Linked DNA regions of Cohnella abietis. The protein of the gene in region 2 interacts with the protein of the main gene of each other region in a pairwise test. Links are inferred from orthologs where the notes say so. Each region holds a gene or a part of one and is shown on either strand. Other genes may lie near its edges. The genes, in order: ftsH and hflC.

Region 1 (3,274 bases), 4.2 Mb from region 2 along the record:
GCTTTGCCTTTAATTCCCTAAGTCCAATCGGATTAACCATATCTGCCATTGGGCAGCCTGCACGTTCGTCCGGAACGAGCACGGTCTTATGTGGAGCCAGAATCTTAGCACTCTCTCCCATAAAATGTACACCACAGAACACGATGACATCCGCATCTGTTGATGCCGCTTTCTGAGCTAGCAGAAAAGAATCTCCGCGAAAATCCGCGACCTCCTGTATTTCATCACGCTGATAATAATGAGCGAGAATAATGGCATTCCGTTCCTTCTTAAGCTGCATAAGCCGTTCGCGTAGCTCGCGATTTTGTTCTGCTTTACGCTCTAGTGCCAAAGCCTCCATGCTTAATCTCCTCCCCTAGATGAACCGATAGTTTGTGAATCAATGCACAAACATGGCGGGATCGTTGTCTCTATTGTGGACGAAAACGAGTTCGTTCATTAACAACTAATTTACACTTGCCAAGTAAGGCTGTCAATTCATCTTGCACCGATTGTAAGCCCTTTTTTCAGGATATTAAAACGGGATGTTCGCCAAGCGCCGTTACAGCGCGGGAACATCCCGTTTAATGAGTACCTTATTATTTAGGCTCTTCGGAGCCGTCATCCTTGCGCGAATCCGGTATAGTCGGCAATGGCTCGTCATCACGGGTTTGAATCCGCACCTTGACATCGCCAATCGTATCCACAATCGGTTCAGCTTTGGACTCCTCGTCGTTAGAGGATGGTTCCTCAACGTTAGCTACGAAGATACCCTTCTCGATCAAAGTCTTGATCTGTTCGAGATCAAGCGTCTCCTGTTCAAGAAGCGTCTTAGCTAACAAATGCATCTCTGCACTCTTCTCGTTAAGGAGCTTCCTAGCACGATCATAGCAATCACGAGTAATGCTCTGCATCTCTTGGTCGATCTCATAAGCAATGGCATCAGAATAGTTCTGTTCATGTCCGATGTCACGGCCTAAGAATACCTGACCTTGGGAACTGCTACCGAACTGCATAGTTCCGAGCTTTTCACTCATTCCGTACTCCATGATCATTGCACGTACGATGCTTGTAGCTGACTTAAAGTCGCTATAAGCGCCCGTACCAATTTCTCCGATAAAGATTTCTTCGGCTGCACGACCTGCCAGCAAGCCTGTCACTTTATCAAGAAGCTCTTGCTTAGTCACAAGCATACGGTCTTCCTTAGGAAGCATGATGACATAACCGCCTGCACGTCCACGTGGAACGATCGTTACCTTGTGTACCGTATCCGCATGCTCAAGGAAGAATCCAGCAATTGTATGACCCGCTTCATGATAAGCGACAATACGCTTCTCACGATCGCTAATGATACGGCTTTTCTTCTCCGTACCTACGATAACACGGTCAATCGCTTCATCGACTTCTTGCATGGCGATATCTTTCTTATTACGACGTGCAGCAAGCAAGGCTGCCTCGTTGAGTAAGTTTTCCAGATCAGCACCTGTAAATCCAGTTGTACGTTTAGCAATAGTGCCAAGACGAACATCTTTATTCAAAGGCTTGTTGCGAGCATGAACCTTCAATACTGCTTCACGGCCCTTAACGTCTGGACGATCAACCGTAATCTGACGGTCAAACCGGCCTGGACGAAGCAAGGCTGGATCAAGAATGTCTGGTCTATTCGTTGCAGCAACGATAATGATACCTTCATTGGCACCGAAGCCGTCCATCTCTACGAGAAGCTGATTGAGTGTTTGCTCACGCTCATCATGTCCACCACCAAGGCCTGCGCCCCGTTGACGACCAACAGCATCGATCTCATCGATAAAGATAATACATGGCGAGTTTTTCTTTGCATTCTCGAACAAGTCACGAACACGGGATGCCCCGACGCCCACGAACATTTCAACAAAATCAGAACCAGATATAGTGAAGAACGGAACGCCCGCTTCACCCGCTACTGCACGAGCAAGCAACGTTTTACCTGTACCTGGAGGACCGACGAGGAGAACACCTTTTGGAATGCGTGCGCCAAGCGCCGCAAACTTACGGGGATCCTTCAAGAACTCGACAACCTCGACCAACTCTTGCTTCTCTTCATCCGCTCCGGCCACATCCTCGAACGTGACCCGTTTCTTCTCTTCATTATAGAGACGGGCACGACTTTTGCCGAAATTCATCACCTTACCGCCGCCGCCTTGTGCCTGATTAATCAGGAAGAAGAAGAGAACGAACATGATGATGAAAGGGATAATAGAGGTCAAGAATGTCAGCCAGAAGCTTTGTCCCGGCATTTTTTTAATGTTAACTTCAAAGTTTTTCTCTAACCCAATCTGAGTAAGCTGTTGAAGTGCGTAATCGGCATAAGGCGCACGGCCCATGAACGTTTCGCCCTTCTCATTAGCGGCCTTAGGCTTATATTCACCTGTTACTAAATAGGTGCCGCTTTGAATTTGCAAGGTCAGTTCCTTAACATTGCCCTGCTGGACTGCTTGAACAATTTGATTGTAATTCAGTTCCTTGGTCGTATCCTGCTTCCCAATGAAAAACTGAACAATCCCAACCGTTACCAAAAAGATAAGTAAGTAAAACCCTGTGTTCCGGATGAACCGATTCATCCCCGACCTCCTCTCGACACGCTTACATCATTTTACCATAGCCTGTCTTGGCATCACAATAATAACGCACCACCGTATGGACGGCGAGCTCTTAAACCGTATAGACTTCCGGCTTGAGCACTCCGACATAAGGCAAATTGCGGTATCTCTCCGCATAATCAAGCCCATATCCAACGACGAATGCATCAGGAATACTAAATCCGGTGTAGTCTGCGTTCAGGTCTACTGTACGGCGTCCCGGTTTATCGAACAGAGCCACCACGTTAACGGACAACGCATTGCGGCGCTCCAGGACATCGATCAAGTAGCTTAGGGTCAATCCACTGTCAATAATATCTTCTACAATAAGGACGTCTCTACCTTCAACTGATGCGTCTAAATCTTTAACAATTCTGACCTCACCAGAAGATCTTGTGGAATTGCCATAGCTCGATACCGCCATGAAATCAAGCTCAATAGGGATATCGATATTCTTGGACAAGTCCGCCATAAAAATAAAAGCGCCCTTCAGTACACAGATCACAAGTGGATTGCGTCCCTCATAATCACGACTAATCGTCGCTCCGAGCTCCTGTACCTTCTGCTGTATTACTTCTTGCGAGTATAGAACTTCTTGAATGTCGTTGTGCAAAAAAGGTACCTCCCAGTGATTATTAAACGGTATGATGACTTTACTCCGATCATGCCCTAGTTTT
Region 2 (3,329 bases):
CACAAACATAAACATTTTTTCGCTACCCAAAAGACAGCGAAAAATGTTTATGCTTGTTTTAATACGTTTTTCCTGAGGATTTTGGCTATTTTTATGAAACGTAAAGTGTTCTGTTACGTAACAAAGAAAGATATGAAAGCTACATCAGGGAGGGGTATCAGTCTATATGGAACTTGTTCACAATCAAAAAAAGCCAGAAAATCCACTTGATTTGCCGCCAGGATTACTTAAGAAAATTGGTTTAGGTGTTATCGGCGTACTCGTGGCACTAATCGCGTATTCATCATTTTACACCGTTCAAGAGCAACAGAGGGCAGCTATCCTTACATTCGGAAAGTATACAGGGGAGTCGACAGCGGGCCTTCATTTCAAATGGCCTTATCCGATTCAGCAGGTTATTCTTGTGCCGGCAGAGCTTACACAACGTATTTACATAGGTTATCGTCTAGATAATGACATCTCAACCCCGGTTGAAGAGGAATCGATGATGATAACCGGAGACGAGAATATTGTATCCGCTGATGCCGTTGTACAGTGGAAAATAAGCGATGTTCAAAAATACTTATACAATATTAGCAATCCGGAGCAGTTCCTGCGTAATGCAGCTAGCTCATCCATTCGATCCGTTATTGGTTCGGAAAAGCTTGATTATGCAATTACAAACGGAAAAACTGAAATTCAAGATAAAGTTCGTGAAAAGCTAATTGATCTTCAAGCGAAATATAATACAGGAATTCAGATTGTCGATATTAAGTTTCAAGATATAGAACCGCCTAGTGGTCAAGTAGAGGAAGCGTTCCGCGCGGTTACGAATGCTCGTGAGGAAAAAAACACGAAGATTAACAATGCAGCAAAATACGAAAATGATAAAATACCAAAAGCTCGCGGAGAAGCGCAAGCTATGCTTGAGAATGCGGAAGGTGTGAAAAAATCACGTATTCTTAATGCTGAAGGGGATGTAGCCCAGTTTAACGCTATTTTCGTAGAGTATTCTAAAAACCCTGGCGTAACTGAAAGCCGTTTGATTGTGGAAACGTTGGAGAAAATATTGCCGAAGGCCAAAATCTTCATCTCCGATTCGGGTGGCGACACCGTCAAGTATTTACCGATAAACGAGCTCCTTCGTAAAACAGGAGTGACAGCGGGAGCAACAGGTAGTGCTTCGGGTAGTGCGGGTAGTGCAACGGGTAATGCAGGAAACGCAGGGGCTGCGCAAGGAGGTACAACGCCATGAGTAAAAAACTAATTGTTGGACTGGTTTCATTTTTAGCAGTAATAATCATAGGATCTGCTTCTCTATATGTCGTAAAAGAAGGCGAGTACAAGGTTATCCTTAAGTTTGGAGAGGCCGTTCGAGTTGAAGGAAGCCCGGGGCTGTACTTTAAGATACCTTTTGTAGAAAGTGTTTCTAAATTGCCGAAATATCAAATGACTTATGAAAGTAATCCAACATCTATACTCACAAAGGATAAAAAACCGATAATCGTCGATAATTATACCGTTTGGCGAATAAAGAGTCCTGAAAGCTTCTTGAAAACAGTTCAAACCGTTAGTGTTGGTGTGCAACGTATTGATGAAGCCGTGTATAACTCTGTTCGCCGGAAATTGTCAGAAATTAATTACGATAATATTATCAGTGAGAACACAGAACGTGGTAACATAAATGATGACATCACCAAAGATGTTTCCACCGCGCTTATACGGGATAATTATGGTATTGAAATCATTGATGTAAGAATTAAGCGTACAGATCTCCCGGAAGGCAACAAGCAGAGTGTTTATAATCGGATGATTTCAGATCGTCAGTCTATCGCTGCGCGTTACTTGTCTGAGGGAGACGAAGAATCGCATAAAATTACATCAAAAGCTGATCGTACAGCAACTGAGTTACTTGCTCAGGCGGAAGCGGATGCCAAGAAAATTATTGCGCAAGGTGAACAGGAAGCCGCAAAAATATATAATGAATCGTATGGCAAGGATCCTAAGTTTTACAGCTTTTATCGGACGCTGCAAAGCTATGTGACAACGCTTGAGAATGAGCCTGTCATTATGTTGCCGATCGATTCTCCCTATACCCGTATTCTATTAGGGAAATAAGCCGATTGATGAAGGGTGATTAGTTCTGAATAATCAGATGGTGCAGCTAGAACAATTTAAAAGATTCAAAGAAGAAATCACCCGGTTTATGATGATGTACAAATTTGCTCTTGATTCCTTAGAGACGAAGATTGATATTCTGAAGGAAGAATTTCAATTCCTGCATGATTACAATCCGATTGAGCACACGAATTCTCGTTTGAAAACACCTGAGAGTATTCTAAATAAAGTATTCCGTAAGCAATGTGACATATCGTTCTCCAGCATCAGGAGTAACATAAAGGATATTGCTGGATTGCGGATTACATGCTCATTTGTCTCGGATATTTACCGTATTAGCGAAATGCTTCGCAGCCAAAGTGATCTCAATATTATAGAAACGAAGGACTATATTAAGCAGCCTAAGCCTAATGGATACCAAAGCCTTCATCTACTCGTAGAAGTGCCGGTATATATGTCCGATCGACATGAGAATGTATGCGTAGAAGTGCAGATACGGACGATTGCCATGGATTTCTGGGCAAGCCTGGAGCATAAAATCTTCTACAAATATAAGCAAACTGTACCTTTGAGATTGCTACAAGAACTGAAAGAGGCGGCAGATTCGGCTGCAGCTCTGGATCGTCAGATGGAGAGACTGCACAAAGAGATTGCTGAAATTAAGGAAAACCAAGAGGAAGAAGAAATCGGCAGCACGAAGCGGATTGTTATTCGGAATCAAGAATTCCAATTACCTGCAGCTTTGATGGAGCTGATTGATTTAGGGCAAAGCAACGAATAATGTATTTTGCATGCAAATGGAAATTCATTGACAGCCCAGCATAATCGGAGTACTCTAATTGTAAATATGGCTCGGAGAGGAAGCACCTTCCCGTCAGATTAAACATCGACGGAGGAAGGTGCTTTTTTGTGTATGTCAAAATCATGAGCGCTAGTGTGCTTGGTGTGGAAGGTCGTTTTATTGAGGTAGAAGTTAATATTTGCTCGGGGCTTCCTCAAGTTTCCGTTGTTGGCTTACCTGATTCTGCTGTGCGGGAATCTGTTGAACGTGTAAGGGCTGCGATCCAGAATGGTGGAATGAAGTTTCCGATGGATCGCATCACAATAAATCTCGCACCTGCGGACCTTCGCAAGGAAGGCAGTGCATTTGATCTCGCTATTGCTGCCGGTATACTGTGCGCGAGTGGGCAGGTTGAAGCCAAATTGCTTGAAGATACGTTGTTTATCGGAGA

Evidence for each region.
Region 1: the proteins of hflC (region 2) and ftsH interact in binary tests that used the Escherichia coli proteins (3 or more experiments, as listed by UniProt). The link is inferred for Cohnella abietis from one-to-one orthologs.

The regions. Positions count from the first base shown.
Region 1 is NZ_AP019400.1:87,179-90,452, reverse strand. The notes cover bases 80-3,023. They hold ftsH (ATP-dependent zinc metalloprotease FtsH), read right to left. Parts: upstream 2,580-3,023; coding sequence 579-2,579; downstream 80-578. Other genes in these bases: hpt (hypoxanthine phosphoribosyltransferase), read right to left, coding at 2,671-3,023; nadA (quinolinate synthase NadA), read right to left, coding at 80-340. Also shown: more of nadA, read right to left, coding at 1-79; more of hpt, read right to left, coding at 3,024-3,210; tRNA lysidine(34) synthetase TilS, read right to left, coding at 3,267-3,274. UniProt on the Escherichia coli protein: Acts as a processive, ATP-dependent zinc metallopeptidase for both cytoplasmic and membrane proteins. Plays a role in the quality control of integral membrane proteins.
Region 2 is NZ_AP019400.1:4,306,667-4,309,995, reverse strand. The notes cover bases 165-3,163. They hold hflC (protease modulator HflC), read left to right. Parts: upstream 165-1,230; coding sequence 1,231-2,097; downstream 2,098-3,163. Other genes in these bases: KCTCHS21_RS18850 (YifB family Mg chelatase-like AAA ATPase), read left to right, coding at 3,022-3,163; KCTCHS21_RS18855 (GTP pyrophosphokinase), read left to right, coding at 2,135-2,878; hflK (FtsH protease activity modulator HflK), read left to right, coding at 167-1,234. Outside these bases: more of KCTCHS21_RS18850, read left to right, coding at 3,164-3,329.